Regions from separate parts of the Gordonia sp. NB41Y genome, predicted to be linked through region 2. Evidence: riboswitches for the same ligand, from Rfam matches in the RefSeq annotation. Region 2 holds a riboswitch; the other holds the start of a gene.
What was found. Region 2 has a riboswitch for cobalamin ahead of metE (5-methyltetrahydropteroyltriglutamate--homocysteine S-methyltransferase). Riboswitches for the same ligand answer to the same signal wherever they lie in the genome.

Region 1 (15,237 bases), 220 kb from region 2:
CAGCAGCCGCCGATGCCCGATCCCGACCATCAGCCGGGTGGCGTGCGGGAGCACCAGCCCGACGAAGCCGATCGCGCCGACCGCGCTGACCAGCGTGGCGGTCACCACCGCGACGATCGTCAGCAGCAGGGCCCGCTCACGGGCCACCGACACGCCCAGGGTCGCCGCGGCACCGGCCCCGAAGGTGAACGCGTCGAGCGAGGCCGCACGGACCAGACACACCGCGAACCCGAGGCCGGTGGCGACAGCGCACAGCGCGACCTGGTTCCAGGTGACCCCCGACATCGAGCCCAGCAGCCAGAACAGGATGCCGCGGGTCCGCTCGGCGTCGGCCGAGGAGATCACGATGAAGGAGGTGAGCGACGAGAACAGCTGGGTGCCGGCCACACCGGCGAGCACGATCCGCGACGTCCCGCCGCCGGCGCCCATCGCCAGTGCCATCACCACGATGAACGAGACGATGGCACCGGCGAAGGCACCCGCCGACAACGACAGCACCCCGCCGCCCACACCGAGCACCACCACCACGACAGCACCGGTCGAGGCGCCCGAGGAGACGCCCAGGACATACGGGTCGGCCAGCGGATTACGCAGCAGCGACTGCATGATCACACCGCACATCGCCAGGCCCGCACCGCACACCGCCGCCATCAGCGCCCGCGGGACACGCAGTTCCCACACGATGCCCTGCCGGACCGGCGAGAGATCGGAGTCGGGGCCGCCGAGGTGGGCCAGGATCACGCGGTAGACGTCGGCCACCGACAGGTCGGCGACGCCGATGGTCACCGACACCGCGATCGAGGCGACCAATGCGATCGGCCCGATCACCCAGATCGCCGACCGCGCAAGGCCGGACGCCCGCTGCCCGGCCGGCGGACGCTCCAGTGTCGTCGTCATCGTGGGCTTCTCAGCCTGCGAGGTTCCAGCCGCGCAGTCCGGCCGAGACCTTCTCGACGCCGTCGACGGTACGGATGGACGGATTGAGGTCGGCACCGTTGACCACGATGTATCGCTTGTTCTGCACCGCCTCCATCTTGCTGGTCACCGGATTCGATTCCAGGAAGGCGATCTTGCTGTCCAGTGCGTCGCCGTCGATGCTGCGGCGGCTGAGGTCGGCGAGCACGATCGCGGTGGGATTGCGGTCGGCCACGCTCTCCCAGCTCACCTGCGGCCACTCGTCGGTGGTGTCGGCGTAGATGTTCTTCGCGCCGACGGCATCGGAGATCACACCCGACGATCCGCAGCACCCGGCCATATACGGCGTCTGGGTGTCGGCGAACCAGTACACCAGCGAGGTGTTGTCATCGGTCCCGGTGATGGCCGCCGCCGAATACCGTTGCTGCAGAGAGGAGATCAGCTCCTCACCACGGTCGGAGACATCGAAGATCTGGGCGAGCTCGCGGATCTCCTGGTAGATCAGGTCCATGGTCAGCGGTTCCGAACGCGCACCGTCGGCGTTCACGCTGGTCGCCGCGCGTCCCACGCAGTCGGTCGGCGAGAGGTAGGTGCCCACGCCGAGCCGTTCGAACTGGTCGCGGTCGCCGACGCCGCCGGGACCCAGTGTTCCGCCGAACGACGCGGTCACGAAGTCGGGCTCGGTGGCCAGCACCGTCTCCAGCGACGGCTTGTTGTCGGCCAGACGCGGGACCGACTCATTCGCCTGTGCCAGATCGGGTTTCACCGGATCGGTCCAGGTCGCGGTCCCCACCATGCGATCGGCGAGACCCAGCGACAGCAGGATCTCGGTGGAGCCCTGGTTCAGCGACACCACGCGCTGCGGGGCCTGTTCGACGGCCACCGTCTGGCCGCAGTTCTCGATCGAGACCGCCGCCGCGGAGGCCTCGTCACCGTCGGAATCGGTCGAACATGCCACTGCGGCAGCCGCTATCGTCAACGATCCGATGATCGCGAGCGATCGCCGCATCGACGTCTGTGAGATCACGTGACCCACCTGCGCCCTTCGTCATATGCGGGCACACCGGAGCGTCAGGACACCGAGCGGCCACCTACCGCCCAGATGTGAACGCACCGACCATATCCCGCGAGGTCGATGTGCACCGCGGGGGTGTTCCGCGGTCACGTCGGCAGGTCTTCGGACTCCGGACTCCGGCACCTCCGTGCCACCTACCGATGGCCGCTTCCCAGGTCGTCACCGACCCAGTGCCCTGGCCACCATCGTTTCCGTCACCGCTGCGGGGCAGCTCTGGATTCTCACCAGATTCCCTCTTGGCCGGCCGGGACATCTCCCGGCCAGACCGACGCGGGGCGAGCCTATCAGCCACCGGATCGCGACATTTCCGGCACCCACGGCGCCGGGGCGGCACGCAGGTGTCAGCCGCGTGCCAGATCGGCCAGTACCGCGGCGCTGACCTCCCAGTCCATGCACTTGTCGGTCACCGACTTGCCGTAGACGAGCGGCTCGGCGTCCGGCGACTGCGCCCCGGCCTCGATGAAGCTCTCCAGCATCACACCGCTGATGACCGGTTCGCGGCCGGCCGCGCGGGTGGCGCGCACCGATGCCGCGATCTCGGCGGCCACCTGCGCCTGGCGCACATGGTCTTTGCCGGAGTTGGCGTGGCTGGCATCGATCATGACGCGAGCGGGCAGGCCCGCCTTGTCCAGTGCCGCAACCGCATCGGCGATCGACACCTCGTCGTAGTTGGGGCCGGGGGTGCCGCCGCGCAGGATGATGTGACAGTCGGTGTTGCCCGCCGACTCCACCAGTGCACCACGCCCGAAGTCATCGACACCGAAGAAGACATGCTGTGCTGCAGCGGCTTTCACACCGTCGATCGCGACCTGGACATTGCCGTCGGTGCCGTTCTTGAATCCGATCGGCATCGAGAGACCGGAGGCGAGCTGACGGTGTACCTGCGACTCGGTGGTGCGGGCACCGATCGCACCCCATGCCACCGCGTCGGCGATGTACTGCGGGCTGGTCGGCTCGAGGAACTCACACCCCACCGGCAGCCCGAGGTCGATGATGTCGAGCAGCAACGAGCGTGCGGTGCGCAGACCCCGCTCGACGTCGTAGGTCCCGTCCATGCCCGGGTCGTTGATCAGACCCTTCCATCCGACGGTGGTGCGCGGCTTCTCGAAGTAGACCCGCATCACGATCTTGAGGCGGTCGTCGTACTGGGTGGCCAGCGGCGCCAGGCGGCGGGCGTAGTCGATGGCGGCCACCGGATCGTGTACCGAACACGGTCCGACGACGACGAGCAGGCGGTCGTCGGCACCGGCCAGGATGGCGGCGATCTCGTCGCGATCACGCTGCACGGCAACGGCCCGGCGTGCGGTGAGCGGCAGTTCGGTGCGGATGACATCCGGCGACGGGATCGAGCGGAATGCCTTGACCCGACGGTCCGAGGTGTTCTCGACGGTGTCGGTGGACGTCGATGTCCGGGGCAGATCTCCGAGGGTGGTCACGGTGTGCCTTTCGCGGGTGTGAGGGGCCTGTCATCTCGGCCGGCCACCCGCTGTCGTCATCGGAGGCCCTTGAAATGACAAGAGCAGCGACCGTTCTGGTCACTGCTCGGGCTCCGGGTTGTGTGGTGTGCGCAGTCAGCGCTTCATCGCAGGCTCACCCGGAGCCTCGATAAAGCGCCAATAGCCGCGCACGGAGTGGATCACGTCGCCGAGGTTAGCACACGACGACCCGACCCGACGAAACACGGTCGTCACAGGTCACGGCCGTTTGCCGGCGCCGAGCCTACGGATGACCACGGTCGATGAGGTGGCTGAGCACGATGATCGACTCGGTCCGGTCCACCGGACCGGCCTGCCGGATACGTTCGAGGGCCTGCTCGAGGTGGTGCACATCGCGGGCCATCAGTCGCAGGATGGCATCGGCCTGTCCGGTGATCGTCGCCGCCGACACCACCTCCTGGATCGGTTCCCACGACGCCCGCAGGTCTTCCGGCGAGATGTTGCCCCGGCAGAACACCTGCACATAGGCCTCGGTGTTCCACTGCATCGCGGCCGGATCGATCACCGTGGTGAAGCCGGTGATCACGCCGTCGGCGACGAGTCGGTCGACCCGCCGCTTCACCGCCGGCGCCGACAGCCCCACCTGCGCACCGATGTCGGCATAGGTGGCGCGGGCATCGCGGGTGAGGCAGACGAGCACCTTTTCGTCGAGATCGTCGAGCTCGCGCAAGACTTCACCCCTTACCCGCCGACGACGACCGAAATCTTCAACAGAGACGCAATCGGTGACGATTGATTGCGTCAGATACCGACCCTACGCTCGAACTATGACGCTGACCAGCTCGTACTCCGCCGTGTCCGCTCCCCGGATCGCCCACCATCGCACCTTCGCGATGACCCCGCCGACCCACTTCACCGTCACCTACGCGATCAATCCCTGGATGGACCCGACGGTCCCGGTCGACACCGCCCGTGCGCTCGCCCAGTGGGAACAGCTGTGCCGGGTCTATCGCGACCTCGGACACACCGTGCGCCTCGTCGATCCGCAGCCGGGCCTGCCGGACATGGTCTATGCGGCCAACGGCGGGCTCGTGGTGAACGGCCGGGCGATCGCCGCACGGTTCACCTTTCCCGAGCGGGCCGCCGAGGCCGGTCACTACGCCGACTGGTTCACCGCCGCAGGCCTGGGCGAGGTGTACCGCACCGCAGGCACCCAGGAGGGCGAGGGCGACTTCCTCGTGGTCGGCGAGCGCATCCTGGCCGGTACCGGGTTCCGCACCGATCCGGCCACACATGCCGAGGTCGCCGCGATCACCGGGCTGCCGGTGATCACCCTGGAGCTGTGCGACCCGCGGTTCTATCACCTCGACACCGCCCTCGGTGTGCTCGACCAGAACACCATCGCCTACTACCCGCCCGCCTTCTCCGAACCCTCCCGCCGACTGCTGGCGCAGCTGTATCCGGACGCGATCATCGCGACCGCCGCCGACGCCGAGGTGCTGGGGCTCAACCTGGTCTCCGACGGGCGCAACGTCGTGATGACCGATGCCGCACCGGGACTGGCGGCCCGGCTGCGCGAGGCGGGATTCGAGACGATCGGCGTCGATCTGTCCGAACTGCTCGCCGGTGGCGGCGGGATCAAATGCTGCACACTGGAGCTGCGCCCCTCCGACCCCGACCGGCCGGTGCCCCACCGAACGGAGGCAATGATGCCTGATCTCGCCGAACCCCATGTGGCCCACAACTACTCACCGCTACCGGTGACCGCGGCATCCGCCGAGGGCGCCTGGATCACCGATGTCGACGGTCGCCGGTATCTCGACTGCCTCGGCGCCTACTCCGCGGTGAACTTCGGCCACCGCAATCCCGAGATCGTGGCCGCGGCGCGCGCCCAGCTCGATCGGGTCACCTTGACCAGTCGCGCTTTTCGTTCCGATCGGCTCGAACCCTTCTGTGCCGCACTGGCAGAGCTGTGCGGCAAGGAGATGGTGCTGCCGATGAACACCGGCGCAGAGGCCGTCGAGTCGGCCCTCAAGGTGGCCCGTAAGTGGGGCTACGACGTCAAGGGGGTACCCGACGGGCGTGCCGAGATCATCGTGGCCGGCGGCAACTTCCACGGTCGCACGATCACCATCGTGGGCTTCAGCGACGACGACGACGCCCGCGGTGGATTCGGGCCGTTCACACCGGGATTCGTCCGCGTGCCCTACGGCGACGCGGCTGCGGTGGCCGACGCGATCACCGACGACACCGTCGCGGTGCTCGTCGAGCCGATCCAGGGCGAGGCCGGGATCATCGTCCCGCCCGACGACTATCTGCCCGCCGTGCGGGCGCTGTGCACTGACAACCGGGTGCTGATGATCGCCGACGAGATCCAGTCCGGGCTCGGCCGCACCGGCACCACCTTCGCGTGCGAACACTGGGGTGTGGTCCCCGATGTCTACACGCTCGGCAAGGCCCTCGGCGGCGGTATCCTCCCGGTGTCGGCGGTGGTCGCCGACACCGAGGTGCTCGGCGTCCTGCATCCCGGTCAGCACGGCTCGACCTTCGGTGGCAATCCGCTCGCCGCGGCGGTCGGGCACACCGTCGTCCGGATGCTCGCCGACGGCACCTGGCAGGCCCGGGCCGCGTCGCTCGGCACCCGGCTGCACACACGGCTCGCCGACCTCGTCGGTCCCGATGTCCTACAGGTCCGCGGCAAGGGCCTGTGGGCGGGAATCGACATCGACCCGGCACTGGGCACCGGCAAACAGATCTGCCTCGCGCTCGCCGACGCCGGGGTGCTCGCCAAGGACACCCACGGTTCCACCCTGCGGCTGGCCCCGCCGCTGGTGATCACACCCGACGAGATCGACTGGATGGTCGACCGATTCGCCGCGGTGCTGCGCGGGCGCCACTGATCACAGCCGATCGCGGCCCGTCGGTCCACCGGGCAGGACTAGGCTCGGACAGATGACCGACGCCGACCGCACCCGCCGCGTCCTGTTGATCCGACACGGCCAGACCGCCTGGTCGTTGTCGAATCAGCACACCGGACGCACCGACATCGACCTGACGCCACGGGGTGAACAGGACGCTGCGGCGCTGGCGGGCCTCGCCGACCGGATCGGTCTGTGCCGGCCGTATGTGATCGCCTCGCCCCGGCGCCGCGCGCAGCGGACCGCCGAGCTCGCGGGTCTCCATGTCGACGAGACGAGTGAACTGTTCGCCGAGTGGGACTACGGCGACTACGAGGGTCTGACCCGTCTGGAGATCCAGCGCGACCACGAGCCGGGCTGGACGATCTGGACGCATGGCGCCCGCGGTGGCGAGTCGGTGGCCGACATGACGCGGCGGGTCGACGCCGCGGTCGACCATGTGGAGGCGCGGCTACCGGAGTCGGATGTGATCGTGGTGTCCCACGGTCATTTCTCCCGCTCGTTCATCTGCCGGTTCCTCGGCTGGCCGATCACGCAGGGCGCCGCGGTCGACCTGCGTCCGGCCGGATCGGCACTGCTGGCCGAACCCGACGGTGATCGACGGCTCTCGGAACTGCGTGGCCCCGAGGGATACTGGGCCTCGGCCGCATCGATCTGATCGCGTCAGATCCCCTGATCGCGTGAGAACCCCAGTGCCGCAGCAAGTTCCGCGGACGAGGTGACCGGGAGATCGCACACGGCGCCACGGCACACATAGACCGCGTCGGCACCGTTCACCGGTCCCCGATCGGTCAGCAGTGACATCGAATCCCGGCGGCCCGCCACCACGATCGCCCCGCCCGGGGCGAGTTGTCGTGCCCGAGCGGCCAACTCGCCGTCGGTGCCCCCGTCCTGCGCCACCGCCAGCTGTATCGGCCCGGACAGGCGCGCCTGGGTCACGGCCAGCCAGTGCCCGGCCGATCGTGCGACCTTGGCCTGCAGCACCGCACCCCGGGACAACGTCGCATCGAGCAGTCCGGTGTACCGGGCGGCGCGGTCGGGTGTGGCCAGGGTCGACGCCAGGAGCAGCGCCTCGGCCAGCAACGACGCGCCGGCCGGGGTGGCGCCGTCGATCGGGTCGCGCGGCCGGGCGATCAGGTCACCGGCGGGTGCGTCGAACCAGCTGCCCTCCTCACCGGGATCGCCGAAGGTGTCGATCGCGGTGTCGAGGAGGGTGAGAGCCGCGTCGGCCCACCGTTTCTCGCCGGTCGCCTGGTACAGGGTGAACAGGGCGGTGCACAGCGCCGCATGATCGTCGAGGGCCGCGGCCGGACGCCCCACCACACCGCCCAGCGACGACCGGCGCAGGGTGCCGTCGACGATGTGGCGCGCCAGCAGTGCGTCGGCGACGCCGGCGCCCAGGGCGACCCACTCGGCGCGGCGCAGTCCCGTCCCCGCCTCCACGAGCGCGGTCACCGCGAGCGCATTCCAGCCGGTGACCACCTTGTCGTCACGCGCGGGCTGGACCCGGTCGGCGCGTGCGGCGAGCAGCCGGCGGCGGACATCGGCGAACCGGTCCGGGTCGTCGGCGTCGAACCGCAGTTGCAGCGTCGAGCTGCCGTGCTCGAAGGTCCCCGCGGCGGTGACCCCGAACACCTCTGCCGCCCAGGCGCCGTCGTCGAGGCCGAGTACCTCGGTCAGCTGCGTCGGGGTCCACACATAGGTCGATCCCTCCACCCCGTCGGCATCGGCGTCGAGGGCCGAGGCGAATCCGCCGTCGACGAGCAGATCGCGTTTCAGGAACTCGATGACCTCCTCGGTGACGCGGAGGGCGAGCGGTTCACCGGTGCGGCGGGCCAGATGTGCGTACACCCGGAGCAGTTGCGCATTGTCGTAGAGCATCTTCTCGAAATGCGGCACCACCCAGGCGGAGTCGACGGTGTACCGCGCGAAGCCCCCGGCCAGCTGGTCGTAGATGCCGCCGCGTGCCATCGCGTCGCAGGCGCGCACCGCGGCCGCGGCGGCGTCGGGCAGGCCGGTGCGTTCGGTGTGCCGCAGCAGCCCCTCGAGCAGCGCCGACGGCGGGAACTTGGGTGCCCCGCCGAATCCGCCGTTCTCCCGGTCCTCCTCGCCGAGGACCGTGCTCACCGCGTGTGCCGCCAACCGGTCGTCGACCTCGAGTGCCCCGCCCGGCAGCGGCGCGGCGTTGGCGTGCAGGTGGTCGCGGACCTTGGCGCCGACGTTCTCCAGTTCCTCGCGCCGCTCGGTCCATGCGGTGGTGACCGCCGACAGCACCTGCCGGAACGACGGCATCCCGCCCCGCGGTGCGTCCGGGTAGTAGGTGCCGCAGTAGAACGGTTCACCGCCCGGGGTGAGGAAGCAGGTCATCGGCCAGCCGCCCTGACCGGTCATCGCCACGGTCGCGTTCATGTAGATCGCATCGATGTCGGGCCGTTCCTCGCGGTCGACCTTGACGCACACGAAGTCCCGGTTCATCTGTGCGGCGGTGGCGTCGTCCTCGAACGACTCGTGCGCCATCACATGACACCAGTGGCACGCCGCGTATCCCACCGACAGCAGGACCGGGACGTCACGGTGGCGCGCCTCGGCGAGGGCGGCCTCACCCCATTCGCGCCAGGCGACGGGGTTGTCGGCGTGCTGACGGAGATAGGGGCTCGTCGATCCGCCCAGTTCGTTGCGCATCGGCCCTCCGGTGGTGTCGGCGCTCAGGTTCCCGCGGACTTCTTGGCCGCTGCGGTGCCGTCGGCGGCGGCCGAACTCGGGTCGGACGCGTCGGGTGTCACGGTGTCGGTGCCCTCGTCGAAGGCCTGATCGGCCTCGGGATGATCGGTGTCGAAGTTCTTCGGCAGCTTCTTGAGCTGACGGTTCATCGACCAGATGAGCAGCGCGGTGCAGATCAGCAGCACGATGATCACGAGCAGTCCCAGCGGGGACGCCTTGCCGAACTCGGGGCCCTGCGGTTCCTGCTGTGCGGCGAGGATCGTGGTGTACAGAGCGGTGGTCATGGCTGCGCCTCACTTGCTGCGTCGACGCCGGCGAACAGATCGTTCTCCGGGATCGAGGTGGTCACCCGCGTCTGTGCGAGTTCGAATTCCTCGGTCGGCCACAACCGCTGCTGCCATTCCAGGGGTACCGCGAAGAAGATTCCGTTGGGGTCGATCTGGGTTGCGTGCGCCCGGAGGGCGTCGTCGCGCTGCGGGAAGTACTTGCCGCATTCGACCTGGGTGGTCACGCGGGCCATCAGGTCCCCACGGTTGGAGTCCCAGCGGCTGAGCCATTCCTTGAACGGACTCTCCTGCCCGTGCCGCTCGAACTCGTCGGAGAACAGCACCATCCGGTCCCGGATGAAGCCATGCGTGTAGTAGAGCTTCGAGATCGTCCACGGCTCCCCCGCGTCGGGGAACGCCTCCGGATCTCCGGCGGCCTCGTAGGCCGCCACCGACACCTCGTGGCAGCGGATGTGATCGGGATGCGGGTAACCGCCGTGCTCGTCGTAGGTGATCATCACGTGCGGACGGAACTCCCGCACCACCTTGACCAGGGCCTCGGTGGGCCCTTCCAGCGGAAGCGTCGCGAACGATCCCTCCGGCAGCGGCGGACGGGGGTCGCCCTCGGGCAGGCCGGAGTCGACGTAGCCCAGCCACGTCTGCTGCACGCCGAGTGCGGCGGCCGCGGCCGCCATCTCCTCCTTGCGCACCTCGTGGATGCGTTCTTTGATGCCCGGACGGTCCATCGCCGGGTTGAGGATGTCGCCCCGCTCACCCCCGGTCAGGGTGACGATCAACACCTCGTTGCCCTCGGCGGCATACTTGGCGGACGTGGCCGCACCCTTGCTCGACTCGTCATCGGGATGGGCATGCACGGCCATCAGACGCAACCCGCCGGCTGCCCTGAGCTCGCTCGGGGAGCCGGATGTCGACGCGGTCGACGGTCCGGGTTCGGCGGTCTGGGTGTCGCTCACAGTTCCTCGCCTTCGGATCGGTACTCATCTCATGGTAGGTATTGACGAGTGAACAGTTCAGACGGGGGCACACCACAAGGCCCCGACCTGCACGATCGCCCGCAGAGCGGTCCGCGGGCGACCTACCCCGTCGAACAATCGGCGCGCAGCAAGCGCTACTGGTTCCTCGGATTGTCCGCTCTCGTCGTCATCACCGGTGTGGTGTTGGCCCTCATCAGCTACCAGAAGTTCGCCGACCCGGATGTCTCCGGTCAGGCCACCGGTTACGAGATCCTCGACCCGTCGACCGTGGCGGTGCAGTTCACCGTCAACCGTGCCGATCCGACGCAGCCGGCGTCCTGTGTGGTGCGCGCCCGGTCGATCGACGGTGACGAGACGGGCCGTCGTGAGGTGCTGATCGCCCCGGGGGTCGCGCAGGAAGGGCATCGTGTGAACGTCAGCACGTCCAAGCCCCCGGTGATCGGTGAGGTCTTCGGCTGCACCACCGACGTCCCGGCGTACCTGACCGAACAGACCCGGTGACCGGCACAAGAGTGATCCGAGCACAGTGACAGTCACCGAAGAACGCAAACCGCGCGCCGTATTCGCCTCGATCTCGAGCCCCTACCTGCCGATGCTCACGGCGATCTTCGTCGGCGTGATGCTGATCAGCAACGTCACCGGCACCAAGGGCGTCCTGCTGTTCGACCAGTGGTTGCACATCGATGTCGGCCCCATCCAGATGGACGGTCTGGTCACCGACGGCGCATTCTTCCTCTTCCCTCTGGCCTATGTACTCGGTGACGTGATCAGCGAGGTGTACGGCTTCCGTGCCATGCGCCGGACGATCCTGGCCGGTTTCGTCGTCCTGCTGATCGCCTCGGCGTGTTTCTGGCTCACCATCCACCTGCCCGCAGCCCCCTTCTACGAGGGTCAGAGCTCCTTCGAGACGGTGGCGGGGGTGGTCCCGCAGTTCCTGCTCGCCGGGCTCCTGGGATACCTGGCCGGCGAGTTCCTCAACTCGTTCGTGCTGGTCAAGATGAAGGAGCGGGCGGGCGAGAAGCGCCTGTGGGCGCGACTCATCGGATCCACGGTGGTCGGCGAGTTCGCCGACACCCTGGTGTTCTGCTCGGTCGCCGCGAGTGCCCTGGGCATCTCCACCTGGGGTGACTTCATCAACTACACCGTCGTCGGATTCGTCTGGAAGACCCTCGTCGAGGTGATCGTCATGCCGATCACCTATCTCGTCGTCGGCTGGCTCAAGCGCGCCGAGCCCACATACGCCATCGCCCTGGAAAAAGCCCAGTCCGACGACGTGTGAATTCGCCCTCATCCACATTCGCTGCTACCCTGTACAGATACACGGCTCCGCGAGGGGTCGTGTTGCTGCATTTAGAGCAGTCCACATGTCACGGCGAACCGCTCGCCGGGCCGCGGACGACACAAAGGAGTGACCGATGACCGACACCCAGGTGACCTGGCTGACACAGGAGTCGCACGACCGCCTCAAGGTCGAGTTGGACTCATTGATCGCCAATCGTCCGGTCATTGCTGCCGAGATCAACGAGCGTCGCGAAGAGGGCGACCTCAAGGAGAACGGCGGATACCACGCTGCACGCGAGGAGCAGGGCCAGCAGGAGGCGCGAATCCGCCAGCTGCAGGAACTGCTGAACAACGCCAAGGTGGGCGAGGCCCCGACCCAGTCGGGCGTCGCTCTGCCCGGCTCCGTCGTGACCGTCTACTACGACGGCGACGAGTCGGACACCGAGACCTTCCTGATCGCCACCCGTGAAGAGGGCGGCGCGCAGGGCGGTTCGCTCGAGACCTACTCACCGAGTTCCCCGCTCGGCGCGGCTTTGATCGACACCAAGATCGGCGAGACGCGCGAGTACACCGTGCCCAGCGGCGCCACCATCAAGGTGACCCTGGTCAAGGCGGAGCCGTACCACAGCTGATCGGACAGACGACGAACGCCGCCACCCGCTTGGGTGGCGGCGTTCGTCGTTTCCGCTGCCTGAGTGGTTGCGTTCTGGCCTCGGAATCCGAGCCGGAACGCACCTCTCAATGGCTGTCGTCGTCCAGCGCGCCGAGGAGCCGTTCGAGTTCGGCTTCAACCCGTGAATAGGCTGCGCGAGTCGACTGTTCAGGTGATCGACGCTTGACCAGGACGTCCCCGTCCGGAATCAGCAGACGCGGGGCCACCTCGAGCGCGTACGCCAGGCGGTACACCGTCGACAGTTGCGGATCGGCGATGAACGGATCGCGATTGCTGGTGTTGCGCTCGAGATTCGAGATCTGATTGCGGTGCATTCCGCACCGCTGGGCGAGGGCCTCCTGGGATAGTCCGCGTAGTCCACGGACATAGGCGAGACGATGCCCGAACGAGTCACCGTAGGTGTCCCATTCCAGGGATCCACGTTCTCGAGCAGGCACTCACCCAATCTGTCGGACGCACAACGTATTGTCTGCACAACATGATGTGTGCCAGAAGGGATGAGGATCGTGGAGATGCACGAGCTGGTCGCGGGTGTCCGCGTGCGAGGTCGGTGGCATGGGCCCGTCGAGATCATGTCCGCAACACACCACGGGGAGACCGCTGCATCACTCGTCATTCGGCGCGTCGATGGCTCATTGGGCGAAGAGATGGTGTTCGCGGACGATCTCGCGGGCATGTCCGTTGTCGCCGACGATTCCCGGCCGTGGTCGTTCACCGCCGATCCTGCTCAGTTCAAGCTCTCCGCCGAGGCACTGCGGATTCGCATGGCCGGCGTCTACGACCCGATGCTCGCAGTCACCACCAGTGACATCTCTCCGTTGCCCCACCAGCTCCGCGCCGTCTATGGCGAGTTACTCCCCCGCACTCCGCTACGCTTCCTCCTGGCCGACGATCCCGGCGCCGGAAAGACAGTGATGGCAGGGCTTTACGCCAAAGAACTGATGCTGCGTGGAGATCTGGAACGTATGCTGATCGTCGCGCCCGGCGGTCTCGTCGATCAATGGCAGGACGAACTCGACACCAAATTCGGCGTTACCGCCACCCTGCTGACCCGAGAGCTCATCGAGACGACGGTCGGTGGAGACGCCTTCGCTGCCCATCCGCTCTTGATCGCTCGAATGGACCAGCTCGCCCGCGATGACGATCTCCTCGAGCAACTCGCCCAGAGCGAGTGGGATCTCATCATCGTCGACGAGGCGCACCGGATGTCGGCGAGCTGGTGGGGAAACGAACTCCGAAAGACCAAGCGGTTCAATCTCGGACAGCTACTCGGCTCGATCACGCGACACCTGCTGCTGATGACCGCAACACCTCACTCCGGCAACGAGGAGAACTTCCAGGCGTTCCTGTCCCTACTGGACCCCGATCGATTCGAGGGGCAGTCCCACGGCACATCACACAGCACGGACACCGCGGGGCTCATGCGGCGGATGGTCAAGGAGGAGCTACTCACCTTCGAAGGCCGACCGCTGTTCCCTGAACGAATCGCCGAGACCGTGCCGTACGCCCTGTCCCCCGGCGAGCACGAGCTCTACGAGGCGGTGACCCGCTATGTCCGCGAGGAGATGAATCGTGCGGACCAGCAAGGTGATTCACCACAGCGACGCACGGTGGGATTCGCACTCACGGTACTTCAGCGCCGTCTGGCGTCGAGCACTCACGCCATTCTCCGCAGCCTGGAACGCCGCAGGCAACGCCTCGCCACCAAACGTACCGACATGGCCGCCGGCCGTGTGACGGCAGTCAAGGAGCGGGCCGGTCTTCCTCGGCCCGATCAGTTCGACGACCCCGACGAGTTCAGCGCCGACGAGTTCGAACAGATCGAGGAACAGGTCGTCGACGCCGCAACCGCGGCACGTACGGTGGCTGAACTCGACGTCGAGATCGCCATTCTCGACGAACTGATCACCATGGCCAAAGCACTGCGCGACAGCGGAATCGACCGAAAGTGGGCCGAGCTCCGATCTCTGCTGTCCGACCGGTCACTCCTGCGCGATGAGACAGGCGCGCCTCGCAAACTGATCATCTTCACCGAGCACCGCGACACTCTCGACTATCTCGCCCGACAGATTCGGAATGTCCTCGGCGACGATGATGCCGTGCTCACCATCCATGGCGGCACCCGGCGGACCGACCGTAAGGGCATCCGTGAGAGGTTCACCCAAGAACCTCGATGCCAGGTCCTGGTCGCCACCGATGCCGCGGGCGAAGGGCTCAATCTTCAAGCCGCACACCTGATGATCAACTACGATCTGCCGTGGAATCCCAATCGGCTCGAGCAGCGCTTCGGTCGTATACACCGGATCGGCCAGCACGACGTGTGTCGCCTGTGGAACATCGTCGCCGCCGAAACCCGCGAGGGCCAGGTCTTCGTTCGTCTCTTGGAGAAGATGGACCAGCAACGCCAGGCGTACGGCGGCAGACTGTTCGACGTTCTCGGGGATGCCTTCGCCGAGAAGCCGCTCCGGGACCTCCTCATGGAGGCCATCCGTTACGGCGATGATCCCGCGCGGTTCGCAGAGATCGAGCGGGTCGTCGACGCACAGGTCGCCGACGGCTGCGAAGAGCTCGTCCGCGACCGGGCGCTGGCCAGGGAAACACTCAACCCGATGGAGATCGACCGGCTGCGTCAGCAGATGGACGAGGCGATGGCTCGCCGCCTGCAACCCCACTACATCGAGGCGTTCTTCTCGGGCGCCTTCGGCAGGCTGGGCGGTCGGCTGATCCGCAGGGAAGAGCACCGCTTTCAGATCAACAATGTCCCTGCTCTACTCCGACGGCGGGCAGTGCGTCGCGAACACGGCGGTCGTCCTGTCGTCCGATCGTACGAACGCGTCACCTTCGATCCGCAAGCGACCACGGGAGCCCGTGATGCCCGCCGCGCAGACTTGCTCACTCCCGGGCATCCCCTGTTCGACGCAGTCCTCGACACCACCATCGAGCGGTCGGCCGGAATC
Region 2 (15,237 bases):
ATTTCGGCGCCCTATCCGGACGCCGTGCCGAACCGCCCCGTGGCGCGCACGCGACGCGGCGCCCCCAAGTAAGGCCCAGGAGAACAAGTGCCCAGTCCCTCTGCCATCAGCAAGGTCCTCATCGCCAACCGTGGCGAGATCGCCGTCCGTGTGATCCGTGCCGCCCGTGACGCCGGGATCGCCAGTGTCGCGGTGTACGCCGAGCCCGACGCGAACGCGCAGTTCGTCAAGCTCGCCGACGAGGCCTTCGCGCTCGGTGGTCAGACCTCGGCGGAGTCGTACCTGGTCTTCGACAAGATCCTCGACGCCGCCAAGACCTCCGGCGCCGACGCCATCCACCCCGGCTACGGCTTCCTCTCGGAGAACGCCGACTTCGCCCAGGCCGTGATCGACGCCGGCATCACCTGGATCGGCCCGTCGCCGCAGTCGATCCGCGACCTCGGCGACAAGGTCACCGCCCGCCACATCGCCCTCAAGGCCGAGGCCCCGATGGCGCCCGGCACCAAGGACCCGGTCAAGGACGCCGACGAGGTCGTCGCCTTCGCCAAGGAGTACGGCGTGCCGGTCGCGATCAAGGCCGCCTTCGGTGGCGGTGGCCGCGGCATGAAGGTCGCCTACACCATCGAGGAGATCCCCGAGCTGTTCGAGTCGGCCACCCGTGAGGCCATCTCGGCCTTCGGCCGCGGCGAGTGCTTCGTGGAGCGCTACCTGGACAAGGCCCGCCACGTCGAGGCCCAGGTGATCGCCGACCAGCACGGCAACGTCATCGTCGCCGGTACCCGCGACTGCTCGCTGCAGCGCCGCTTCCAGAAGCTGGTCGAGGAGGCCCCCGCGCCGTTCCTGACCACCGAGCAGCGCGAGCGCATCCACTCCTCAGCCAAGGCCATCTGCCGTGAGGCCGGTTACTACGGTGCCGGCACCGTGGAGTTCCTGGTCGGCAACGACGGCCTGGTCTCCTTCCTCGAGGTCAACACCCGCCTGCAGGTGGAGCACCCGGTCACCGAGGAGACCTCCGGCATCGACCTCGTGCGCCAGCAGTTCCGCATCGCCCAGGGCGAGAAGCTCGAGATCTCCGAGGACCCGACCCCGCGCGGCCATTCCTTCGAGTTCCGCATCAACGGCGAGGACGCCGGCCGCAACTTCCTGCCGGCCCCGGGCCCCATCACCGTCTACCGTGAGCCGTCCGGCCCGGGTGTGCGCGTCGACTCCGGCGTGGTGGCCGGCGACGTCATCGGCGGCCAGTTCGACTCGATGCTGGCCAAGCTGATCGTCACCGGTGAGACCCGCGAGCAGGCACTCGAGCGTGCCCGCCGTGCTCTGGCCGAGTTCGAGGTCGAGGGCCTTGCCACGGTGCTGCCGTTCCACCGCCACATCGTGTCCAACCCGGCGTTCATGGGTCACACCGACGAGAACGGCGTCGAGTCGTTCGACGTCTACACCAAGTGGATCGAGACCGACTGGGTCAACCCGATCGAGCCCTACACCGGTGGCGAGGCCATCGAGGACGACACCACTCCGCGACAGAACATCGTCGTCGAGGTCGGTGGCCGCCGCGTCGAGGTGTCGCTGCCGGGCGATCTGGCCCTCGGTGGCGGGGGTGCCGGCGGTGGCGCCATCCGCACCAAGCCCAAGGCCCGCACCCGCAAGAAGGGCGGCGCCGCCGCTGCGTCGGGTGACGCCGTCACCGCACCGATGCAGGGCACCGTGGTGAAGGTGGCCGTCGAGGAGGGTCAGACCGTGGCCGCCGGTGATCTGGTGGTGGTCCTGGAGGCCATGAAGATGGAGAACCCGGTCACCGCCCACAAGGACGGTGTCGTGACCGGACTGGCCGTGGAGGCCGGTGCCGCGATCACCCAGGGCACCGTGCTCCTGGAACTGAAGTGACGTTCGCCTGATCGGGTTGCCGTAGTGGAACCCATCGAGATCAACGCCGGGACGTGGTATCTGCGGGCGCTTCGCGCCGACGAGCGGATCACCGACGTCCCGGCGTTGTCGGCTCTCGGGATAGATCAGCCCGCCACGTATGTCGCTGCGGCCGAACATGATTGGCACACCGAGACCCGATTCACCTGGGCGGTGTGCATCCCCACCACCGGCGAGCTCGTCGCCGTGATCGGGGTCGACGCCGACCGCGGCCTGTGGGGTCGTTGCCGTGACGGCCACGACGAGGCACTCACCACGGCGATCGGCCCGGTCACACGGTTCGCCGACGGCGCGCTCGGACTCGGTGCCGTGGGGCCCCTCACCGACGGGCTCTGAGATCCCGATCGCCGGATCCCGATCGCCGAATGTCCGGGGTCAGTCCGGCACGTCGTGATCGACACCGGTCGCGAGATCACCGCATTCCACCACCGTGACGTCGTCACGGCCGCGCAGATAGGTCTGTGCACCGACGTCACCGGCCAGGACCGCCCGGACGCCGCACAGATGGTCCGCGCCCAGATACACCGGATGACCGGACCGACCGTCGTAGACGGCGCGGACGAGCGCGTCCCGCCGACCGCCCGCGGTGGCCACGATCCGCGCCACCACGTCGGACCCCACGTCCGGCGTGTCAACAACATGTAAAACAACCCCGTCCATCTCGGGCCGATCGGCGACGTGATCGAGTACCGCACGCACACTCGCCGAGACTCCCACAGCCCAGTCCGGGACCGTCACCGCCTGCGACTCCGGCGGCGGATCGACGAGTGCGGCCCCCATCGCGACCAGCACCTCGGCGCACCCGCCACGTCGCAGTGCATCGACCGCGATGTCGAGCCACTCTCCTTGCTGGGCAAGGATTTTCGGGATACCAAATCTTCTGCCCCCGCCGGCCGCGAGAACCGCACCGACATCCATGGCCGATCCCCTTTCCGACGGTGACGAAGACCCGGGTCCACCACGCCCACGGTAGTGCCGCCCGACGGCATCAGACCACCGAACAAGGCGTGGTTACACCACCGCAATATACGATCACGCGGTCGCGAGAACCGTTGCGCGGGTCCACTATTTAGCTGCTGATGCGGTGGTGTTCCTCATCCATCATCGCCGCATCGAACTATGTTCATCCGTCGCAGGGAGATGGCGATGTCCACCGACTCGGCCCCAGCCGCATCCGTACCAGCCAAGCGCAAGCGGGTTCATCCCGTCGACCAGGTGCCACCCCCCGGCAGACTGGTCGCGCTCGGTGCCCAGCATGTCGTCGCCTTCTACGCCGGTGCGGTCCTCGTCCCGCTGCTGATCGCGCGGGCGATCGGCCTCGACAACGAGGCCCTCACCATGCTGATCACCGCCGATCTGTTCACCTGTGGCATCGCCTCGCTGCTCCAGTCGGTCGGTATCTGGAAGATCGGCGTGCGCCTCCCACTGCTGCAGGGCATCACGTTCGCGACCCTCGCCCCGGTGATCCAGATCGCCAATCAGCACGGCGGCGGACGCGTCGGCCTGCAGACGGTGTACGGCGCGGTGATCGCGGCGGGCGTCTTCACCTTCCTGATGGCGCCGTTCTTCGCGAAGCTGATCCGCTTTCTGCCGCCGGTGGTGACCGGAACACTGATCACCATCATCGGGGTGTGCCTGATCCCGGTGGGTGCCGGGGATGCGGTGACCGATCCCAACCAGCACCTCAAGGATCCGGGCAACTGGAAATGGGTCTGCTACGCCCTGGGCACCATCCTGCTGATCGTGTTGATGCAACGGTTCTTCCGCGGCTTCATGGCCACCATCGCCATCCTGCTGGGTCTGGTGGTGGGCACCTTCGTGGCCTGGCTGTGCGGTGACGCGCACTTCTCGTCGGTCGGCGAGGCCGACTGGCTGGGCTTCACCCCGCCGTTCGCGTTCGGCTGGCCGCAGTGGGACATCGTGGCGATCGTGTCGATGATCGTGGTGCTACTGGTGGTCGCGGTGGAGTCGACCGGGTCGATCTTCGCCACCGGTGAGATCGTCGGCAAACGCATCAAGTCCGACGACGTGGCCGCGGCGGTCCGGGCCGACGGCGTCGCCACCATCATCGGCGGGTCGTTCAACTCGTTCCCCTACACCGCGTTCTCCGAGAACGTCGGCCTGGTGCGCCTGACCGGCGTGAAGAGCCGATGGGTGGTGGCCTGCGCCGGTGTCATCATGATCATCCTGGGGCTGCTGCCCAAGCTGGCCAAGGTGGTCGAGTCGATCCCCGCCCCGGTGCTCGGCGGTGCCGCCCTGATCATGTTCGCCACCGTGGCGATCGTCGGCATCCAGACCCTGACCTCGGTGGACTTCACCGATCACCGCAATCTGATCATCGCCGCCACCTCGCTCGCGGTGGCGCTCTACGTCCAGTTCTCGCAGTCGTCGGCACCGACGACGGTGATCGAGAAGGGTGCCCCGGTCGACGTCCCGGCATTGCCCGGTGTCGACCAGGCGATGCCCGACCTGATCCTGCAGATCCCGTTCTCGACCGGCATCACGATGGGTGCGATCACCGCAATCCTGTTGAACCTCTTGTTCTTCCACATCGGGAACAAGGGTCCGGCGGTGGCCGGCGGCGGCGCCATCACCCTCGACGAGGTCAACGAGATGAGCGTCGAACAGTTCCGGGAGACCTTCGGCGAGGTGGTCCAGGGGGTGGACTGGGTGCTCGACCGCGCCTTCGACCAGCGGCCCTTCGACGACGTTCACGACCTGCGCAGCGCCTTCCAGGAGGCGATGCTCACCGGCAGCGACACCGAACAGCTCGACCTGATCCGCGCCTTCCCCGATCTGGGCGCCGAGGACGAGGAGACCGGCGAACTGCAGGCCGTCGATCACAAGGGGCTCTCGCACCTCGAGGAGACCGAGCACGAGAACGTGGTGAACCTCGCCGCGGCGTATCGCGATCACTTCGGCTTCCCGCTGGTGATCTGTGCACGCGAGACCGAACGCTACGACCGGGTGCTGCGCAGCGGCTGGGCGCGGATGGACAACTCGTCGACGTCGGAGAAGTCGTTCGCGCTGATCGAGATCGCGAAGATCGCCAACTACCGGTTCGACGATCTCGTCGCCGATGCGAACCCGATCACCTCGGCCCGGTTCTCGCGTCAGCCCGAACTCTCCTAGGCTGGTCTGCGTGCGAAGAGTCGATTGGCGAGGTTTGTCCAGTTTCAACGAGCTCAGTGAGCGGCAGGCCATCAGTACCCTCTACGAATGCTGCAGTTCGTCGATCTGGGCGCTCCGCGTCGCCAGGGCACGGCCGTTCACCGACGACGACGCCCTGCTCGACTATGCGGACCTGATCCTCGCCGAACTCACCGAGAGCGATCTCGACGAGGCGTTGTCGGGACATCCGCGGATCGGTGACCGCGCCGACAATCCGTCCTCGCAGCGCGAGCAGTCGGGCGTCGTCGGCGCCGAGGCCGCGGTGCTGTCCGAGTTGAAGGAACTCAACGCGGCCTACGAAGAGCGCTTCGGCCACGTCTATCTGGTGTTCGCCAACGGTCGTCCCGCCGCGGAGCTGCTGGGCATCCTCAAGGAACGCATGCGCAACGACCCGGACACCGAGCGCCGGGTGATGCGCATGGAACTGGGCAAGATCAACCGCAGCCGCCTGACCCGGATGCTCACGCCCGCGGTCGAGTATGTTGACGACTGATCCGAGCAGAGGAGCAGCAACGCGATGACCGGTTTGTCCACCCATGTCCTGGATGCCACATCCGGTACCCCCGCCGTCGGGATGTCGGTGATCCTGCAGGACGCGGCCGGCGGCGAGCTGGCGTCGGGGGTCACCGACGCCGACGGCCGCATCGGGCAGGTGAGCACGCAGCCACTGGTCCCGGGCATCTATCACCTGGTGTTCGAGACCGGTGAATGGTTCTCCGACAACGACATCGAGGCCTTCTACCCCGAGGTCGACATCTGCTTCACCGTCGACGACGCCGATCGCCACTACCACGTGCCGGTGTTGCTGAGCCCGTTCGCCTACTCGACGTATCGGGGCAGCTGACCCCGACGGTGATCGAGCCGGCGTCCTCGGCGGCGAGCAGACTCCTCACGATGGTTGAGCGCGACGCACCCCACACGATGGTTGAGCACAACGCACCCCCCACGATGGTTGAGCAGGACGTCCTCGCGCAGCGAGGCCGACCGTCCGTCGAAACCTCTGCAGATTGCGCTGGGAGCCAACCACCCCACACGATGGTTGAGCAGGACGTCCTCGCGCAGCGAGGCCGACCGTCCGTCGAAACCTCTACAACGTCACGCCGGAAGCCGGCCAACACCGAGGTGCTCACGTTCCAACGTTGACCTGCGGAGATTTCGACACGCCTCGTCGCTCCGCTCCTCATCGGCTCAATCAGCCACAAACGATGGTCGAGCAGGACGCACCCCACACGATGGTTGAGCAGGACGTCCTCGCGCAGCGAGGCCGACCGTCCGTCGAAACCTCCCTCACCCACCGCTGGAACGCACCCTCGCTCCGCTCCTCATCGGCTCAATCAGCCACAAACGATGGTTGAGCAGGACGTCCTCGCGCTAGCGAGGCCGACCGTCCGTCGAAACCTCTGCAACGTCACGCCGGGATCCGGCCACCCACGCGTACGGGCCCGCGACGTCGGTGCCGATAGCAGAGCCGTTTGCCGTGCTGCGGTATGGCTGGCCTATGATGGGCGGCGCAGTTGGTTCGCCGGCCGGGATGTCATGGAGCCCCTACACCCGATCGTCGGCGTCGAGCCCGTGCGATGTCTCACGGCGTCGGGCGGGCGAGAGGGAATCCGGTGTGACTCCGGAACTGTCCCGCAGCGGTATGTCGAAACGACCGCCGTCACATGCACTGGGCCCCGCGCCCGGGAAGCGACGGCCAGTAGGTTCCGCGGAGTGATCCGCGCCTGTCGACGAGTCCGAAGACCTGCCTCCTGTACCGGCCGCGCCGCGGTCGGTGGCTCGTCGCCTCGTGGACTGGGTGCAGGTCGGACATGCTGACTTCGAGGTCGTCTTCTCACGTACCTCTCTGGGGCTGCCCGCCGCACCTGCAATGGCGACGACCGTCGGAAACCATTGCAGGAGTGAATGTCTCATGTCCGAGAGGACCAACTCACCCTTTACCGCGACCGTACTCGGTGCTCCCCGGATCGGTCCGCGTCGTGAACTCAAGCGTGCCATCGAGGGCTACTGGGCGGGCCGTGTGGACGCCGCCGAGCTCGAGGCGACCGCTGCCGGCCTGCGTGCCGACACCATCGCGCAGCTGTCGGCCGCCGGGCTCGATTCGATCCCGGTCAACACCTTCTCCTACTACGACCAGGTGCTCGACACCGCGGTGATGCTGGGCGCCCTGCCCGAGCGGGTCGCCGCGATCTCCGATCCGCTGGACCGGTATTTCGCCGCCGCGCGCGGTACCGCCGACGTCGCTCCGCTGGAGATGACCAAGTGGTTCGACACCAACTACCACTACCTGGTTCCGGAGATCGGTCCCGACACCACCTTCACGCTGAACCCGGAGAAGGTGCTGGCCGAGGTCGCCGAGGCGCGCACCGCCGGGGTGAACGCACGCCCCGTGGTGGTCGGGCCGATCACCTTCCTGGCGCTGTCCAAGCCGATCGGTGCGGGTTCGCCGCTGGACCGGATCAACGAGCTGCTCCCCTGCTACCTGGAGCTGCTGCGTGTGCTGGCCGAGGCGGGTGTCGAGTGGGTGCAGATCGACGAGCCCGCCCTGGTCACCGATATCGCCTCGGGTCTGCCCGCGCTGGCCGGGTCGGTGTACTCGGCGCTGGCACAGGCGTCGGCGCGTCCGAAGATCCTGGTCGCCACCTACTTCGGTGACGCCGGAGAGGCACTGCCGGCACTGGCCCGTTCCGGTGTCGACGGTGTGGCGGTGGATCTGATCGAGGGCCGCCTGGAGAGCGTCGTCGACGTCCCGGAGCTGTCGCGTCTGCATGTGGTCGCCGGTGTGGTCGACGGCCGCAACATCTGGCGCACCGATCTGGAGAAGGCTCTCGCCACCCTGGGTACCCTGCTGGGTTCGACCGGTTCGCTGGCGGTGTCGACGTCGTGCTCGACGCTGCATGTCCCCTACTCGCTGGAGCCGGAGACCGAGCTCGACGACAACCTGCGAGGCTGGCTGGCGTTCGGTGCCGAGAAGTACACCGAGGTCGCCACCCTGTCGCGGGCGCTGACCGGCGGACGTGAGGCAGAGGCCGCCGCGTTCGACGCCTGTGCTGCCGCGTTGGCCACCCGCGCCACCGATCCGCGCGTGCACGTCGACGCCGTCCGTGAGCGTCTGGCTGCGGTGAACGATGCCGACGTCACCCGTGGCGAGGCCGCCACCCGTCTGGCCGCGCAGAACGAGCGGCTGAACCTGCCGGCGTTGCCGACCACTACGATCGGCTCGTACCCGCAGACCTCGGCGATCCGTCTGGCGCGTGCGGCACTGCGCAAGGGCGAGATCGATCAGGCCGGCTACGAGCAGAAGATGCGCGACGAGATCAAGTCCGTCGTCGACCTGCAGGAGCAGATCGGCCTGGACGTCCTGGTTCACGGTGAGCCGGAGCGCAACGACATGGTGCAGTACTTCGCCGAGCAGCTCGACGGGTTCTTCGCGACCGTCAACGGCTGGGTGCAGTCGTACGGTACGCGTTGTGTGCGCCCGCCGATCCTGTTCGGCGATGTGGTGCGTCCGCGCCCGATGACCGTCGACTGGATCACCTTCGCCCAGACGCTGACGGCGAAGCCGGTCAAGGGCATGCTGACCGGTCCGGTCACCATTCTGGCGTGGTCGTTCGTCCGCAACGATCAGCCGTTGTCGGAGTCCGCCGATCAGATCGCCCTGGCGATCCGCGACGAGACGGTGGATCTGGAGAAGGCCGGCGTCGGCATCATCCAGGTCGACGAGCCGGCCCTGCGCGAGCTGCTGCCGCTGCGCAACGCCGACAAGCAGGCGTACCTGGACTGGGCGGTGCGGGCGTTCCGGCTGTCGACGGCCGGTGTCGAGGATGCAACCCAGATCCACACGCATCTGTGCTACTCGGAGTTCGGTGAGGTCATCGGCGCGATCGCCGAGCTCGACGCCGACGTCACCTCGATCGAGGCGGCCCGGTCGCATATGGAGGTGCTCGACGACCTCAACAGCGTCGGGTTCGCCAACGCCGTGGGTCCGGGTGTCTACGACATCCACTCCCCGCGCGTGCCCGGCACCTCGGAGATCGAGACCTCGCTGGCCGAGGCACTCAAGGCCGTCGGCCCGCAGCGTCTCTGGGTGAACCCGGACTGTGGCCTGAAGACCAGGACCACCGATGAGGTCACCGAAGCACTGACCAACATGGTCGCCGCAGCGAAGTCGGTTCGCGCCGGCGCCTGACATCGGCGGAGGTTTCGGCTCAACCATCGGCATCAACGCCATGATTCGATGGTTGGGCCGGGACCGACCCTGAAGCTCAAGGTCCAGTGTCCGCAATCACGGCACAATTTGGTGGTTGAGCCGGGACCGAGCATCGCGAGGACCCGAGTCGAAACCCGGCGAGTCAACGCTGTCGGTGACCAACCTCGAACCTGGTGGTTGCGTTCCGAGATCGGCCGGCGGAGGTTTCGACTCGACTTGTCGCTACGCTCCGCGTCGGCTCAAACACCAACGGCGGCAACCTGTTTGACGATCACCACCTTTGGTGGTTGAGCCGGGACCGAGCGTAGCGAGGACCCGTGTCGAAACCTGGTGAGTCGGCGGTGTCGGCACCAACCTCGAAGCAAACGGCGCCCGCGCAACACTCCGCGTCAGCTCACCTATCAACGGCCGCACCATGATTTGGTGGTTGGCCGGGACCGAGCATCGCGAGGACCCGAGTCGAAACCCGGTGAGTCGACGGTGTCGGTGACCACCTCAAACCGGGTGGTTGCGTTCCGAACCCGGCCGGCGGAGGTTTCGACACGACTTGTCGCTACGCTCCGCATCGGCTCAACCATCAACGGCGGCAACCGTATTTGGTGGTTGAGCCGGGACCGAGCGTAGCGAGGACCCGTGTCGAAACCTCGTGAGTCGGCGGTGTCGGTGACCGCGGTTCATAGTCCGGCTGATTTCATCGCCGCCCGGAATGCGTGGGCGTGGGGTGTGTCTGCGGTGAACAGTCCGGGCGTGATCACGTCGAACACGTTGATTCGGTTGAGGGTGAATCCGCCACGTTCGAGTGGGGTACGGCCGTGGATTTCGGCGCGTACCTGTTCGAGGTTGGCGAAATAGTTGTGTGCCACGTCGGGTAATCGGTTGATGAGGCGTTCGGTGGGTGGGGCGCCGGGTTCGGCGTTCTGTTGCCACCAGGTGCGGCCTTCGTCGGGTCCGGACTCGATCTTTCCGGTGCTGAACTGGCCGGGTTGGTCACCGACCATTCGGTGATGGGTGGGGCACAGGGCGGCCAGTTCGATGATGTCGGTGCGGCCGCCGCGGGCGTAGTCGGTGACGGCGTGGTGGATTTCCATGTAGGCGGCCTGCCGGTCGCAGCCGGCGGCGGCGCAGTGGTGTCCGTCGGGGGCGGAGAACAGGGCCAACCGTTGACCGGGGGTGGCGATCCGTTTGGCTTGCCCGAAGTACAGGGGGACGGCGGTGTGGTTTTTGAACACCGACAGATACATCTGTGATTCGGGGAGTAGGTCGATCAGGTCGGGGATCGGGAGCAGGGTGCCGGTGGCGGTGATGGCGTGGCCGGTTTCGGCGGCGAGGTCGGCGAGGTCGGTTTTCACGATCACCTGGATGGGGAGGCCGCGGTTGGTTTTACCCAGCATTCCGTCGGCGAACACGGCGTTGAGCATGGCTTTGACTGCGTCGTGGTTGCGTTGGGCTTGGCTGCGGGTGTCTCGGGTTTCCGCGGCTGTTGTCTGGGTGAATCCCCCGGGGTTTCGTGCCGCTTCCTTTTGAGTCAGGAAGGATGAGCACATGCCGAAGAACATTGATCCCGAGGTCAAGGCTCGTGCGTTACGGATGTTGGCCGAGCATGGCGGGGAGTACTCGTCGACGACGGCAGCAGCTGCAGCGATCGCGAAGAAACTCGGAGTGAGTAAAGAGACGGTGCGCCGGTGGGCGGTGCAGGCCGAGGTCGATGGGGGCCGGAGGCCCGGGGCCAGCAGTACCGAGCTCGCCGAGCTGAAGCGTGTGAAGGCCGAGAACAAGCGGTTGCGTGAGGACGTCGAGGTGTTGAAAGCGGCGACGTCTTTCTTCGTGGGGGAACTCGACCCCCGCAATCGATGATCATCAGCTTCATTGATGAGATGCGTACCAAAGGTGTTGCGGTCGAGTCGATCTGCCGAGTCCTGTCTGAGCAGGGCTGTCAGATCGCCGCACGCACCTATCGGGCCTGGCGGTCGCGTCGGCCTGCCGGACGCACCCATTCCGATGCGGTGACGGTGGACAGGATTCGTGATATCGCTTGGCGGACCGATGGTCGTGGGCGGCGTCGGCTGACGCCCGAAGGGCTGTACGGGCGTGAGAAGATGCGTGCTCTGCTGCACCGGACGTGCCTGCCGGGGGTGTCTGTCGGATCGGTTGATCGGGCGATGAAGGTGTTGGAACTCAACGGTATTCGTCGTTGTACGAAGATTCGGACGACGATCCCTGCAGCGGGTGGGAAACGGGCTGGTGACTTGTTGAACCGGGAGTTCACCGCGCCGGCCCCGAACCGGGTGTGGGTCACCGATTTCACCTATGTGCGGACCTGGCGGGGTTGGGTGTATGTCGCGTTGATCCTCGATGTGTATTCCCGCCAGATCGTGGCGTGGCATGCGTCTACGTCGAAAACGGTTGAGCTGGTGATGATTCCGCTTCGGATGGCGCTCTCGGAGCGGGAGCGGGAAGGTCGGCCGGTGGTGGCGGGCGAGTTGATCCATCACAGTGATGCGGGTTCGCAATATACGTCGTCGGCCCTGACGGGCACGCTTGATCTGGAATCGATCACCGCGTCGATCGGATCGGTGGGCGACGCCTACGACAATGCGCTGATCGAGTCGACGAACGGCCTGTACAAGACCGAGTGTATCCAGACCACGGTGTTCCACGCTGGGCCCTACAAGGACCTCTCGGACGTCGAATACGCGACCCTGGGTTACGTCGACTGGTTCAACTCGACTCGGCTGCACGGGTCGATCGGCTTGGTCCCGCCCAACGAGTACGAGGCTGCCTACTATGCTGGGGTCACTACCAGCAGGTAGCCCACCAACGAGGTGGCACGAAACCTGGGGTGCTTCAGGGCGGGGGCGATGACTTCGGTGGCGCGGGCGTCTCCGGCCGGGGAGGATTCGTCGTCGGGGTTGTTGACGCCGGGTTGACCCCAGGCGGCGAACAGGGTTTCCAGGTGGGCCCGTAGGACGGGGTCGATGGTGCCGGTGAGTTTCGACATGCCGTCGATGCCTTGTTTGCCCAGCCAGAGTCCGCGGCGGCGGTGGCGGTCGGGTTTGTCGATCAGGCTGCCGTCGGGGTCGAGTCGGGCCATCAGTTCGGCGGCGAGGTCTTTGACCTGGTCGACGGGGTATTGGGTGGCGAGCTCGGTGATGGTTTGTTCGGCGGCGACTTTCACGTCGTGGGGCAGTGCGACGGGTAGGGCTTTGACGAAGTCGAGGACGACGGTGATGTGGGAGGGTCCGACGTGGCCGGCGGCGAACGCGGCGGCGAGGGTGGGGCATTCGGGGGTGACGGGTTCGCCGGTGATGGTGGGTGGGGTTTGGGTGTTGCGGACTTGACGCATACGGCGGGTGATGTCGGAGGCGTGTAGTTCGTTGCCGGCGAAGGCGTGCATCGAGGTGTGTCCGTGTTTGCGGGGGATGCCGCGTACGGATAGTTCCATCCATTGTCGGTCGCCGTGGTAGGTGAGGCGCGACAGTGTTTGTTCGGTGGTTTTCGCGACGGTGATGAGGTCGGTGTCGGGGCAGCGGGTGAGGTCGGTGGCGGCGAGGAGGTCGAGGCCTTGGGTGATCAATGCCAATGCGTGTGCGGCGTCGGGTGGCATTGTGGTTGTCGGGTCTGACATGTGGTCTCACCCCCCGGGTTCGAGTGCGTGTCTCTAGTGTACCCGTTTCTTCGAACGGGTGTGCAGGATTTGGTGAAACTGTTTGTGGTGGTGGGTGTTGGGTGGTGGTTGGGTTCCGAGTTCGGCCGGCGGGGGTTTCGACACGACTTGTCGCTACGCTCCTCGTCGGCTCAACCATCCATGACGGCAACCACATTGGGTGGTTGAGCCGGGACCGAGCATCGCGAGGACCCGTGTCGAAACCTCGTGAGTCGAGGATGTCGGCGTCCACCTCAAACCTGGTGGTTGCGTTCCGAGTTCGGCCGGCGGGGGTTTCGACACGACTCGTCGCTACGCTCCTCGTCGGCTCAACCATCCATGACGGCAACCACATTGGGTGGTTGAGCCGGGACCGAGCATCGCGAGGACCCGTGTCGAAACCTCGTGAGTCGAGGATGTCGGCGCCCACCCCGAACCCAGTGGTTGCGTTCCGAGCCCGGCCGGCGGGGGTTTCGACACGACTTGTCGCTACGCTCCTCGTCGGCTCAACCATCCATGATCGCAACGTCATTGGGTGGTTGAGCCGGGACCGAGCGAAGCGAGGACCCGAGTCGAAACCTCGGTGGGTCACCTCGGGCGGTGACCACCTCGACCGTGGGTTGCGTTCCGAGCCCGGCCGGCGGAGGTTTCGACACGACTTGTCGCTACGCTCCTCGTCGGCTCAACCATCCATGCTCGCAACGTCATTGGGTGGTTGAGCCAGGACAGAGCGTCGCGAGGACCCGTGTCGAAACCTCGTGAGTCGAGGATGTCGGCGCCCACCCCGAACCCAGTGGTTGCGTTCCGAGTTCGGCCGGCGGGGGTTTCGACACGACTTGTCGCTACGCTCCTCGTCGGCTCAACCATCCATGGCAGCAACCTCATTCAGTGGTGAGCGAGGACCCGAGTCGAACCTCGTGAGTCGACGATGTCGGTGCTCTCGCTACGCTCCTCGTCGGCTCATCTACGTCTCCCGCATGACCTGCGACGGGGTGAGGCCATAGCGTTTGCGGAATGCACTCGCGAAGCGACCGGAGTGGGTGAATCCCCACCGGATCGCGATGTCGGTCACCGAATCCGATGCCCCCGCGGCCAACTCGTCGTAGACACCACGCAGTCGCAAGTCGGTGAGGCATTCTCGAGGCGTCTTCCCCACGTACTCGCGGAAACCCTCTTGGAGCCGGCGCACACTCACCCCGGCCACCTCGGCCATGTCGCCGGCCGTCCACGCACGTGCCGGATCGGCACGCATGGCGTCGAGCACGCGGGTGACGATCCTCGGTCGTGGCGCACCGACCGCCTCCGGCCCGGGCAACGCCGCAAGCAGGAATGCGTCGGTCAGCGACGCCGCCAGCTGATCGGCGACGAGCGGATTGGCGAGCAGCGGATCGTCGGCGGGCTGTGTGGCCACCGAGCGCACCAGCCGAAACCAGCTCGCCGCCTCGGGCCGCGACAGGTCGACCTGCCCGGGGATCTGCGCGTCGGTGTCACCGGAGATCCGCACCGCCTCCCGTTGCACGAGGTCGCGGGCGATCTTGACGCCGACGATGGTGCACCCACTCGACCACCGCGTGATGTCCGACGGCATGTCCGGCGGGTTCACGGTGGCCAGCCCACTCGTCGACACCACGGTGCGGCCCGCCACCGTGGTCTCCAGTACGCCGCCCAGCGGCACGTTGATGCCATAGGCACCGGGATGGTCGGATCGGACCGCCACCTCGGCACCCCAGCCGATCCGCGCGATCCGTAACTGGCCGACCACCGTCACCGCGACATCCACCGACTGCTCCGGCTCGTGTGCCTCACGCGGCCGGAGCTCGTGCGGAAAGTATGCCTCCGACACCGTGTCGGACACCATGTCCCAGCCGCCGTCGCCGGCGATCCCGATTCGTTCGACCGTCACCTCATGTCACCTCCCGACCCCGCTCACCGCGACCGGAGATCCGGTCTTTTCACTCGACTGCGCTTTTCGGATGGACGTCGCGTTCAGCGGCTCGTCAACGGCGCGGGGTCGACCTATGTTCTACCTCACATTCTGCTCCAGAGGAAAGGCGAACCACAATGGAGAAGAAGCAGCTACAGAACATCTTCGGACAATTCGCCAGTGGCGTCACGGTGATCACGTGCACCAACACCGACGGGCAACCACACGGTGCCACGGTCACGGCCTTCACCGCGGTCTCGCTGGAGCCGCGGCTGTGCCAGGTGACCCTGACCCGAAAGTCCAAGGCGTGCAGCTACTTGTCCGATGCACCGTTTGCGGTGAACATCCTCGCCGCCGACCAGCTCG

Region 1: another riboswitch for cobalamin. It lies ahead of Q9K23_RS05310 (ABC transporter substrate-binding protein); the one in region 2 lies ahead of metE (5-methyltetrahydropteroyltriglutamate--homocysteine S-methyltransferase).

The regions. Positions count from the first base shown of each region.
Region 1 covers NZ_CP132196.1:1,238,704-1,253,940, forward strand. The annotation lists gene Q9K23_RS05305 (iron chelate uptake ABC transporter family permease subunit) at 1-897, opposite strand, end outside; gene Q9K23_RS05310 (ABC transporter substrate-binding protein) at 908-1,924, opposite strand; cobalamin riboswitch at 2,066-2,275, opposite strand; gene Q9K23_RS05315 (3-deoxy-7-phosphoheptulonate synthase) at 2,332-3,426, opposite strand; gene Q9K23_RS05320 (Lrp/AsnC family transcriptional regulator) at 3,710-4,156, opposite strand; gene rocD (ornithine--oxo-acid transaminase) at 4,254-6,326, shown strand; gene Q9K23_RS05330 (histidine phosphatase family protein) at 6,379-7,002, shown strand; gene Q9K23_RS05335 (thioredoxin domain-containing protein) at 7,008-9,026, opposite strand; gene Q9K23_RS05340 (hypothetical protein) at 9,050-9,349, opposite strand; gene mca (mycothiol conjugate amidase Mca) at 9,346-10,212, opposite strand; gene Q9K23_RS05350 (DUF4307 domain-containing protein) at 10,354-10,827, shown strand; gene Q9K23_RS05355 (queuosine precursor transporter) at 10,919-11,605, shown strand; gene greA (transcription elongation factor GreA) at 11,742-12,239, shown strand; gene Q9K23_RS05365 (helix-turn-helix transcriptional regulator) at 12,346-12,717, opposite strand; gene Q9K23_RS05370 (helicase-related protein) at 12,778-15,237, shown strand, end outside.
Region 2 covers NZ_CP132196.1:1,020,348-1,035,584, forward strand. The annotation lists gene Q9K23_RS04370 (acetyl/propionyl/methylcrotonyl-CoA carboxylase subunit alpha) at 88-1,884, shown strand; gene Q9K23_RS04375 (hypothetical protein) at 1,909-2,259, shown strand; gene Q9K23_RS04380 (NTP transferase domain-containing protein) at 2,299-2,841, opposite strand; gene uraD (2-oxo-4-hydroxy-4-carboxy-5-ureidoimidazoline decarboxylase) at 3,070-5,055, shown strand; gene uraD (2-oxo-4-hydroxy-4-carboxy-5-ureidoimidazoline decarboxylase) at 5,066-5,587, shown strand; gene uraH (hydroxyisourate hydrolase) at 5,612-5,938, shown strand; cobalamin riboswitch at 6,681-6,843, shown strand; gene metE (5-methyltetrahydropteroyltriglutamate--homocysteine S-methyltransferase) at 7,007-9,283, shown strand; gene Q9K23_RS04405 (HNH endonuclease signature motif containing protein) at 9,979-10,860, opposite strand; one part of gene Q9K23_RS04410 (IS3 family transposase) at 10,847-11,120, shown strand; AL1L pseudoknot at 11,116-11,250, shown strand; one part of gene Q9K23_RS04410 (IS3 family transposase) at 11,120-12,114, shown strand; gene Q9K23_RS04415 (DUF222 domain-containing protein) at 12,087-12,929, opposite strand; gene Q9K23_RS04420 (AraC family transcriptional regulator) at 13,912-14,805, opposite strand; gene Q9K23_RS04425 (flavin reductase family protein) at 15,009-15,237, shown strand, end outside.